Regions from separate parts of the Streptomyces sp. ID05-26A genome, predicted to be linked through region 3. Evidence: riboswitches for the same ligand, from Rfam matches in the RefSeq annotation. Region 3 holds a riboswitch; each other region holds the start of a gene.
What was found. Region 3 has a riboswitch for glycine ahead of gcvP (aminomethyl-transferring glycine dehydrogenase). Riboswitches for the same ligand answer to the same signal wherever they lie in the genome.

Region 1 (3,268 bases), on a different contig from region 3:
CGAAGTGCGCCATGTCGACCATCAGGTAGGCCTCGACCGAGTCCGCGATGCGGCGGAACTCGGCGAAGTCCAGCTGACGCGGGTAGGCGGACCAGCCCGCGACGATCAGCTTCGGCCGGTGCTCCTGCGCAAGGCGCTCGACCTCGGCCATGTCGACGCGGCCGTCGGAGTCCGCGACGTGGTACGGCACGACGTTGTAGAGCTTGCCGGAGAAGTTGATCCGCATGCCGTGCGTCAGGTGACCGCCGTGCGCGAGGTCCAGACCCAGGATCGTGTCACCGGGCTGGAGCAGCGCGAACATCGCGGCCGCGTTGGCCTGCGCGCCCGAGTGCGGCTGGACGTTCGCGAAGCCGGCGCCGAAGAGCGACTTGATCCGCTCGATGGCGAGGCGCTCGACGACGTCCACGTGCTCGCAGCCGCCGTAGTAGCGGCGGCCGGGGTAGCCCTCGGCGTACTTGTTCGTCAGCACCGAGCCCTGTGCCTGCAGCACCGAGACGGGCGTGAAGTTCTCCGAGGCGATCATCTCGAGCGTGCCCTGCTGGCGAGCCAGCTCGGCCGCAACGGCCTCGGCCACCTCGGGGTCGTACTCCGCGAGGGAAGCGTTGAACTGGTCGGACATCTGGAAGATCTCCCTACTTGGCGCGCTTGTAGAACGGAAGTGCGACGACCTCGACCGGCTGCTTCTTGCCGCGGACGTCCACCAGCAACTGGGTGCCCGGCTCGGCACTGGCCTTCGTCACGTAGGCCATGGCGACGGAGTAGCCGAGGGTCGGGGACAGCGCGCCCGACGTCACCTCGCCCACGACCTCGTCGCCGTTCAGCACCGCGTACCCGTGGCGCGGGGCACGGCGCTCGGGGGTCTTCAGTCCGACCAGGACCGAATCCACACCGGACTCGGCGACCTTGGTCAGCGCGTCGCGACCCACGAAGTCACCCGGCTTGTCGAGCTTCACGACGCGGCCCAGGTTCGCGTTGTACGGCGTCAGCGACGTGGTGAGCTCGTTGCCGTACAACGGCATCCCGGCTTCGAGGCGCAACGTGTCGCGGCAGCCGAGACCGCACGGCTTGAGCTCGTGCGCCTCACCCGCGGTCAGCAGCGCCGCCCAGACGGCCGGCGCGTCGGCGGGCGCGACGAACAGCTCGAAGCCCTCCTCGCCGGTGTAGCCGGTGCGGGCCAGCAGCGCGTCGACACCGGCCACCGTGGACGGGTACGAGGCGTAGTACTTGACCGTCGCGAGGTCCGTGTCGGTCAGGCCGGAGAGGATCTCGACCGACTTGGGGCCCTGGATGGCGATCAGCGCGTAGTCCGTGGACTTGTCGGTCACCACGGTGTCGAAGTCCGCGGCGCGCTCGACCAGTGCTTCAGCCACCACTGAAGCGTTGGAGGCGTTCGCGACGACCATGAACTCCTGGTCGCCCAGGCGGTACACGATCAGGTCGTCGATCACGCCGCCGTCGGCCTGCGTGATCATCGTGTAGCGGGCCTTGCCGACGGCCAGCGCCGAGATGTGGCCGACGAGCGCGAAGTCGAGGGCCTCCCCCGCCTGCGGACCGGTCAGCACGATCTCACCCATGTGCGTGAGGTCGAACAGGCCCGCGGACGTGCGCACCGCGTGGTGCTCCGCGAGTTCGGACGAGTAGCGCAGCGGCATCCGCCAGCCCGCGAAGTCGGTGAACATCGCGCCGAGCTGCTCGTGCTCGGCGTTCAGAGGCGTGAGGCGGGACATCAGAACGCTCCTCCAGGGTGCGCCAAAGGGCCGGACGCGGCCGGCTGAGGCATCAGAAGAATGACACGGTCCATCGGAGACTCCTCACTAGAGCGAGCCTCCCCCTCTGTCATGAGCCTGAGAGCTTCACCACCGCAGTGGTTTGCACCGTGGGCGAGGCTGCCGAGCAGCCTGCTTTTCAGAGTTGCCTGCGTCGCGCGGTACCTGTACCTGAGAGATTCCGGGGAGGAGTTGCTCCTACGGTGCTCCCACTCAAGGGAGCTCTCCCGCGCGACATCGACGGCCGTGTTCAGTTGGTAGCCCCAGACGCTAGCAGGCCAAACGTCACAGCGGCACGCCCTGCGCAGTCTTCTCGACCACCTTGCGCTCCGCCCAGAAGGACAGGAACGGGATCGTGCCGGCGATCAGGACCAGCAGGGTGCCCTTGATCGACCAGCGCAGCTTGAGCGCCAGGTCGACCGAAATCACCAGGTAGATGGCGTAGAGGAAGCCGTGGATCGGGCCGACGACCTTCATCGCGCCACCCATGTCCGCGGCGTACTTGAGCACCATCGCCACGACCAGCAGCAGCAGGAAGACTCCGACCACGTAAGCCATGACCCTGAACCGGGTCAACGCACCCTTCATCTGCCCGCCTTCGCTCAACGACCGTCCCGCGCGTTGAGGTCCGCGAGCATGCGGTTGTAGGCCGCGAGCTCCGCGTCTTCGTCATCGTCGAGGTGCTCGACAGGCGCGGGTTTGACGGCGACAACGGTAGCCACCGGGCGTGGAGCAGGCGCAACCGGCTCCTCGTCACGACGCTCACGCGCCAGACGGCGGAACCGCCACACCATGAAGAGGGGGAAGAGGCCGAAGAGCGGCCACTGGAGCACGTACCCGAGGTTCTGGAACGTGCCGCTGGCGGACTCGAAGCGCTGCCACTGCCACCACGCGAGCCCGCAACAGGCGACCAGCGCCGCCAGACAGGCGAACGCGATCAGCACACGTTGGGGAGTAAGGAGGCCGCGCACGACCTCCAGAGTACTTGGGTGAGGCCTCCAGTCAGGAGGCCGCCCTTGAGGGGAAGAAGTGGATACAGGGCTGCCGCCTCCGACAGCCCGTTCCGCTTCTACGCCACGCCGTCCCGGCGCTGCCTCTGCAGACGAGCAACACACCAGGCCGCAGCGGAGCCACGACGAAGGTGCTGGAGAACCGTCATCGGTCCCAGGCGCCTCCCGAGATCGGCAGGAGACAGGCCGGCCGCGCGGTAGTCGAGCGCGCGCTGGTCCAACGGGCTGATGCCCGCGTCCCACCACTGCTCGGCCTCGGCGACGTCGCCCACCAGCTGCCAGTAGCTCGCCGCGGCGGCGAGCAGTGCCTCGGGTGCCTCCGGCGCCCGCTTGCGCATCGCGGCCACGTAGGCCGGATCCGCCGAGTCGACCTTGACCAAGCCACGCGACCCACTCCTGCCTCCCCGCTGCACGGGGATGCCTGGCGCCGAGGGGGGAGCCTCCGCGAGCCACGCGTTCTTGATCCGGTTCACCTCCTGCATCTCTGCGTCA
Region 2 (3,268 bases), on a different contig from region 3:
GATGACGTTCACGGCGAGGCCGCCGCGTGCCGTCTCCTTGTACTTCACCGACATGTCCTTGCCGGTGTCCCGCATGGTCTTGATGACCTTGTCCAGCGACACGAAGTGCGAGCCGTCGCCCCGCAAAGCCATGCGCACGGCCGTGATGGCCTTGATGGACGCGACGGCGTTGCGTTCGATGCACGGGATCTGCACCAGGCCGCCGATCGGGTCGCACGTCAGCCCGAGGTTGTGCTCCATGGCGATCTCGGCGGCGTTCTCGACCTGTTCTGGGGTGCCGCCGAGGACCTCGGCGAGACCGCCGGCGGCCATCGAGCAGGCCGAGCCGACCTCGCCCTGGCAGCCGACCTCGGCGCCGGAGATCGACGCGTTCTCCTTGAACAGCACGCCGATCGCGCCCGCGGTCAGCAGGAACCTGACCACGCCGTCGTCGGACGCTCCCGGCACGAACTTCGTGTAGTAGTGCAGGACCGCCGGGACGATGCCGGCCGCGCCGTTGGTCGGTGCGGTGACGACACGGCCGCCCGCCGCGTTCTCCTCGTTGACGGCCAGCGCGAAGAGCGTCACCCAGTCCATGACCCTCAGCGGGTCGGTGACGAAGTGCTCGCCCTGCAGGGACTTGCGCATCTCGGCGGCGCGGCGGCGGACCTTCAGGCCGCCGGGCAGGATGCCGTGCTCGGTGCAGCCGCGTTCGACGCACTCCTGCATGACGTGCCAGATGTGCAGAAGTCCTTCGCGGACCTCGGCTTCCGTGCGCCACGACAGCTCGTTGGCCATCATGATCTCGCTGATCGACAGGCCGGTCTCGCGGCAGCGCGCGAGGAGCTGGTCGCCGGTCAGGAACGGGTGCGCCAACGGCGTCGAGTCGGGTTTGATCCGGTCGGTGCCCGACGCGTTCTCGTCGACGACGAAACCGCCGCCGATCGAGTAGTAGACGGCGTGCTCGACGGACTTGCCACCTGCGAACGCCTCGAAGCTCATCCCGTTGGGGTGCAACGGGAGTGACTTGCGGCGGTGCATGACGAGGTCGCGGTCGTGCACGAAGTCGATCTCGTGCGCGCCGCCGAGCTTCAGCCGTCCGCTGGAGACGATCTCCTCGACGCGGTGGGCCGCCGCCGTGGGATCGACTTCTTCCGGAAGGTTGCCTTCGAGGCCCAGGAACACGGCTTTGGGGCTGCCGTGGCCGTGTCCGGTGGCGCCGAGCGAGCCGAACAGCTCGACGTGCACGCGGTCCACTGAGGACACGTGTGGGCCGAGCTTGTCCACGAACATCGCGGCCGCGCGCATCGGGCCGACCGTGTGGGAGCTGGACGGTCCGATGCCGACGGAGAAGAGGTCGAAAACGCTGATCGCCACTGATCAGTCCTTCGTGGTGGTGGAGCGGTCAGTCAGGCCCATGTCAGTCGGACTTGGTGAGCTCGGCGTACTTCGCCGCCGTGAGCAGGTTCTCGGCCGAGTCCACGCGGACCTTGAAGAGCCAGCCGGCGCCGTACGGGTCGCTGTTCACGACCGCCGGGTCGTCCACGACGGCGCTGTTGACCTCGAGCACCTCACCGGTGACGGGCGAGAACAGGTCGCTGACGGACTTGGTGGACTCCAGTTCGCCGCAGACCTCGTTGGTGACGACCTTGGCGCCGACCTCGGGCAGCTGGATGTACACGATGTCGCCGAGAGCGTCGGCGGCGTACTCGGTGATTCCGCAGGTCAGCGGGTCCTGGGTGCCCGGCGTCCAGTCGACCCACTCGTGCTCGACGGTGTAGAGCAGGTTCTCGGGGAACTCCACGGCGACTCCTCTGGCTGTGACGGATCAGGAAACTTGCGCCCCCTCCGCCGTGCAGAGTTGCCTACCCCGAGTGGTCTTGCTGCCTGAGAGTGTGCGGGAGCTTGCCCCTTCGGCGCCCCGACCGGTTCGTCGAGGTCTCTCCCACGCGGGTTCTGGCGCTCGCGCGCCGCGGCCGGTGTTCAGTTGTCCGGGCCGAACGCTATGTGCGGTCCCCGCCGAGTGTCAACGCGGAACGGTCAGGCGGAACGCGAACGAGCCTCAGGTCGCTCTGTCCCAAGTGAACAAAAGGAGGGGTGGCAGATAGTGCTACCCGCACAGTGACATGACCTTGCGACTGGCCCACATTATGAGATGTAGGCCACCGAACGGAGGAGTCATCGTGCGGATCGCTGTTCCCCGCGAGATCAAGAACCACGAGTACCGCGTCGCTCTCACCCCCGCCGGTGCGCACGAGCTGACCAGCCGCGGGCACGACGTCTACGTCGAGCAGGGCGCCGGTCTCGGTTCCGCGATCACCGACGAGGAGTACCTCGCCGCGGGCGCCAAGATCCTCGCGACCGCCGACGACGTGTGGGCCGAGGGTGACCTGGTCCTCAAGGTCAAGGAGCCGATCGCCGAGGAGTACCCGCGTCTGCGCGCCGGTCAGACCCTCTTCACCTACCTGCACCTCGCCGCCGACAAGCCGCTGACCGAGGCGCTGCTCGCGTCCGGCACCACGGCCATCGCCTACGAGACCGTGCAGCTGCCGAACCGCTCGCTGCCGCTGCTCGCCCCGATGTCCGAGGTCGCGGGCCGCCTGGCCCCGCAGGTCGGCGCGTTCTCGCTGATGAAGCCCTCCGGCGGCCGCGGTGTGCTGCCCGGCGGCGTCCCCGGTGTCGCCCCGGCCCGCGTGGTCGTCATCGGCGGCGGCGTGGCCGGCGTCAACGCCGCCACCATCGCCGTCGGCATGGGCGCGGACGTGCAGATCCTCGACACCAACGTCGACCGCCTGCGCCAGATCGACGCCCAGTTCCAGGGCCGTCTGCGCACGCTGGCCTCGAACGCGTTCTCGGTGGAGCAGGCCGTCCGCGAGGCCGACCTGGTCATCGGCGCCGTGCTCGTCCCCGGTGCCGCGGCCCCGAAGCTCGTGTCGAACGCGCTCGTCGCGGACATGAAGCCGGGTTCGGTGCTCGTCGACATCGCGATCGACCAGGGCGGCTGCTTCGAGGACTCCCGCGCCACCACGCACGCCGAGCCGACCTACGAGGTCCACAACTCGGTGTTCTACTGCGTCGCGAACATGCCGGGCGCCGTCCCGCGCACCTCGACCTACGCGCTGACCAACGTGACGCTGCCGTACGCGGTCGCGCTGGCCGACAAGGGCTGGACGCAGGCGCTGAAGGACGACCGTTCGTTGGCCCTGGGTCTCAACGTCCACGCCGGTCAGCTGACCAACGGCCCGGTGGCCGAGGCGACCGGTCTGCCGCACACCCCGCTCGAGAGCGT
Region 3 (3,268 bases):
GCAGAAGCGCGGTGATCACGTGCGTCCCTAGCGTTTCCGGCATGACGCACACCCCTTCGTCACAGGTCGTCAAGGTCCTCGCCGCGGCGGTGCGGCGCGCCGCACGGCTGGACTTCGGCTTCGTGGGTACCGAGAACCTGCTGATCTCGCTGGTCGACACCATCGGCCCCGGCCGCAAGCTCGGCACGACGTCGCTCACGGCGCAGGCGATGGCGCGGGGGACCGACCTCTGGCCCGACGACGACGGTGGCGTCGTCCCCGAGCCTCACCCGGACGTCACGGCGCTGATGAGCGCCGCCCACCACCACGCCCGCGTCGACACCCTTCTGCCCGTCAGTCACGCGCTGGAGTCCTGTCTGCGGGCCGCCGTGGCCCAGGCCGGCGACGGCGTGCTGACCACGACCCATCTCGCGCTGGCGCTGCTGTCGCTCGACTCCGGGCGGGTCGCCGACCTGATGCTCGTGCACGGCGTGGACGTGGAGGCGACGGCCGCAGCCGTGCGGGCCGACGCCGCGCGGAAGTACGCCGAGGTCGAGGAGGCGCCCGCCGTCTGGTTGCTGCGCAAGGCGGGAGCACTGGAAGGCGACTCCGGCGGCGGGTACGTGCGCTGGCTGATGCGCCTCGTCTCGCGCGGACGCGGTGGTCTCGGTGGTCCGGTGCTGGCCGTCGTGCGCAACGAGGCCGAACGCCTCGCGGTCGCCGCGCGACGAGACGTCTCGTCTCGTGACCTCGTGGAGGCCGTACTGACGGTCGACCGGCAGCTGACCGCGTCCGGACGCCGGTTGAAGCCGGAGTTCGAGTCGAGCGGCGCGGCGGCGTTGCGCGAGGCGGGAGTGGAACCGGCCGCGTTGCCCGCCGGCGGCACCGTGGAGCGCGCGCTGGAACGGGCGAAGCTCGTGGCGGCCCGGCGCGGAGACACCGTCGTGGACACCCGGCACCTGCTCGTGGCGGTGCGCGACGACCCGGCGGACCCCGTTTCGGGGGTGCTCGCCGGTCTCGCCACTGAGACGTAGGTCGCCTCCCTAGCGACTACCCGGGCTGCCTGCGGGTATTCTTCTCGGGTAGTCGCTGAACTCAGGCGGGAGAGACCGGGGTTTCACGAGCCCGGCGCCGAAGGAGCAAGTCCCTCCCCGGGAACCTCTCAGGCATCCAGGACCGCCGAGCGAGACGCCTCTGGAAAGTGGATCCCCGCAAGGGAATCCCGCCGACGGTGAAAGCCCAGCCTGTGCAGGTGGGTGAACCTCTCAGGCGCCCTTCGGGGTACGGACAGAGCGGGGAGGGCACAAGACACGTGTGCCCGAAGCCAGCCCCCGGAGGCGTTTGATGACGCAGGACCGCATTCCGCTCGCCGCTCTCGAGCACGGCACCCCGTTCGCCGACCGCCACGTCGGCCCGCGTCCCGCCGAACTCGCGCGCATCCTCGACGTCATCGGCGTCGGGTCGCTCGAGGAGCTGGCGCAGCACGCGGTGCCGTCGTCCATCCACGAGCGCGATCTCGTGCTGGACCTGCCCGCCCCGGCCACCGAGACCGAGGCGCTCGCGGAACTGCGCGAGCTCGCGTCGCAGAACCGCCCGATGACGCAGATGATCGGCCTGGGCTACTACGACACCGTGACGCCGGGCGTGATCCTGCGCAACGTGCTCGAGTCGCCCGCCTGGTACACCGCGTACACGCCGTACCAGCCGGAGATCTCGCAGGGCCGCCTCGAAGCGCTGCTGAACTTCCAGACGATGGTCGGCGACCTGACGGGCCTGCCGGTCGCGAACGCGTCCATGCTGGACGAGTCGACAGCGGCCGCCGAGGCGATGACGCTGGTGCGCCGCGCGGGCAAGTCCAAGTCGAACAAGTTCGTCATCGACGCCGACACGCTGCCGCAGACGCTCGCCGTCATCGAGACGCGCGCCGAGCCGCTGGGCATCGAGATCGTCGTCGCCGACCTGTCGCAGGGCATCGAGGGACTCGGCCTCGGCGGCGACTTCTTCGGCGTGCTGCTGTCCTACCCCGGCGCGTCCGGTGTGGTGCGCGACCAGGCCGGTCTGATCGAGGAGATCCACGCCGCCGGTGCGCAGGCCGTCGTCGTCGCCGACCTGCTGGCGCTGACGCTGCTGCGCGCGCCCGGCGAGATCGGCGCGGACGTCGTCGTCGGCACCACGCAGCGCTTCGGCGTCCCGATCGGCTTCGGCGGCCCGCACGCGGGCTACATGGCCGTCCGGTCCGGTCTGGAGCGTCAGCTGCCCGGCCGTCTCGTCGGTGTCTCCGTCGACTCGGACGGCTCGCTGGCGTACCGCCTCGCGCTGCAGACCCGTGAGCAGCACATCCGCCGCGAGAAGGCCACGTCGAACATCTGCACCGCGCAGGTGCTGCTGGCCGTCATCGCGTCCATGTACGCCGTCTACCACGGCCCCGAGGGCCTGCGGTCGATCGCGACCCGCGTGCACCGCCTCGCGACCGTGCTCGCCACGGGCCTGTGCGAGGCCGGTCTGGACGTCGTGCACGGCGAGTTCTTCGACACCGTCGAGGTCCGCGTCGAGGGCCAGGCCGCGGCGGTCGTCGCGAAGGCCCGCGAGGCCGGCATCAACCTGCGTCTCGTCGACGCCGACATCGTCGCAATCGCTTGCGACGAGAAGACCACGCGTGAGCACATCGTCGCCGTGTGGGCGGCCTTCGGTGTCACCGGGTCCGATGTGGACGCGATCGACGCCGACACCGCCGACGGCATCCCGGCCGACCTGCGCCGCACCTCGGACTACCTGACCCACCCGGTCTTCCACGCGCACCGCTCCGAGACCGCGCTGCTGCGCTACCTGCGTGCGCTGTCCGACAAGGACGTTGCCCTGGACCGCAGCATGATCCCGCTCGGCTCCTGCACGATGAAGCTGAACGCCACCGCGGAGATGGAGTCCATCACGTGGCCGGAGTTCTCGACGCTGCACCCGTTCGCGCCCGTCGAGGACGCCCGCGGCCTGCTGAAGATCGTGTCCGACCTGGAGGCGTGGCTCGCCGAGGTCACCGGCTACGACGCCGTCTCGCTGCAGCCCAACGCCGGCTCGCAGGGTGAGTTCGCGGGCCTGCTCGCGATCCGCGCCTACCACCGCGCGAACGGCAACGCCGACCGCGACGTCTGCCTGATCCCGTCCTCCGCGCACGGCACCAACGCCGCGTCCGCCGTCATGGCCGGCATGCGCGTCGTCGTCGTGAAGTGCGACGACAAGGGCAACATCGACATGGGCCACCTGCGCACCACGGTCGCGGAGCACGCCGACGACC

Region 1: another riboswitch for glycine. It lies ahead of gcvT (glycine cleavage system aminomethyltransferase GcvT); the one in region 3 lies ahead of gcvP (aminomethyl-transferring glycine dehydrogenase).
Region 2: another riboswitch for glycine. It lies ahead of gcvH (glycine cleavage system protein GcvH); the one in region 3 lies ahead of gcvP (aminomethyl-transferring glycine dehydrogenase).

Annotation. Positions count from the first base shown of each region.
Region 1 covers NZ_JARAYZ010000001.1:221,721-224,988, forward strand. The annotation lists gene glyA (serine hydroxymethyltransferase) at 1-619, opposite strand, end outside; gene gcvT (glycine cleavage system aminomethyltransferase GcvT) at 633-1,727, opposite strand; glycine riboswitch at 1,824-1,915, opposite strand; glycine riboswitch at 1,916-2,006, opposite strand; gene PV646_RS01115 (DUF3817 domain-containing protein) at 2,052-2,354, opposite strand; gene PV646_RS01120 (hypothetical protein) at 2,369-2,737, opposite strand; gene PV646_RS01125 (transcriptional regulator) at 2,836-3,268, opposite strand, start outside.
Region 2 covers NZ_JARAYZ010000001.1:1,154,542-1,157,809, forward strand. The annotation lists gene PV646_RS05540 (L-serine ammonia-lyase) at 1-1,356, opposite strand, end outside; gene gcvH (glycine cleavage system protein GcvH) at 1,400-1,783, opposite strand; glycine riboswitch at 1,845-1,937, opposite strand; gene ald (alanine dehydrogenase) at 2,163-3,268, shown strand, end outside.
Region 3 covers NZ_JARAYZ010000006.1:320,489-323,756, reverse strand. The annotation lists gene PV646_RS38960 (hypothetical protein) at 42-1,013, shown strand; glycine riboswitch at 1,070-1,168, shown strand; glycine riboswitch at 1,172-1,272, shown strand; gene gcvP (aminomethyl-transferring glycine dehydrogenase) at 1,324-3,268, shown strand, end outside.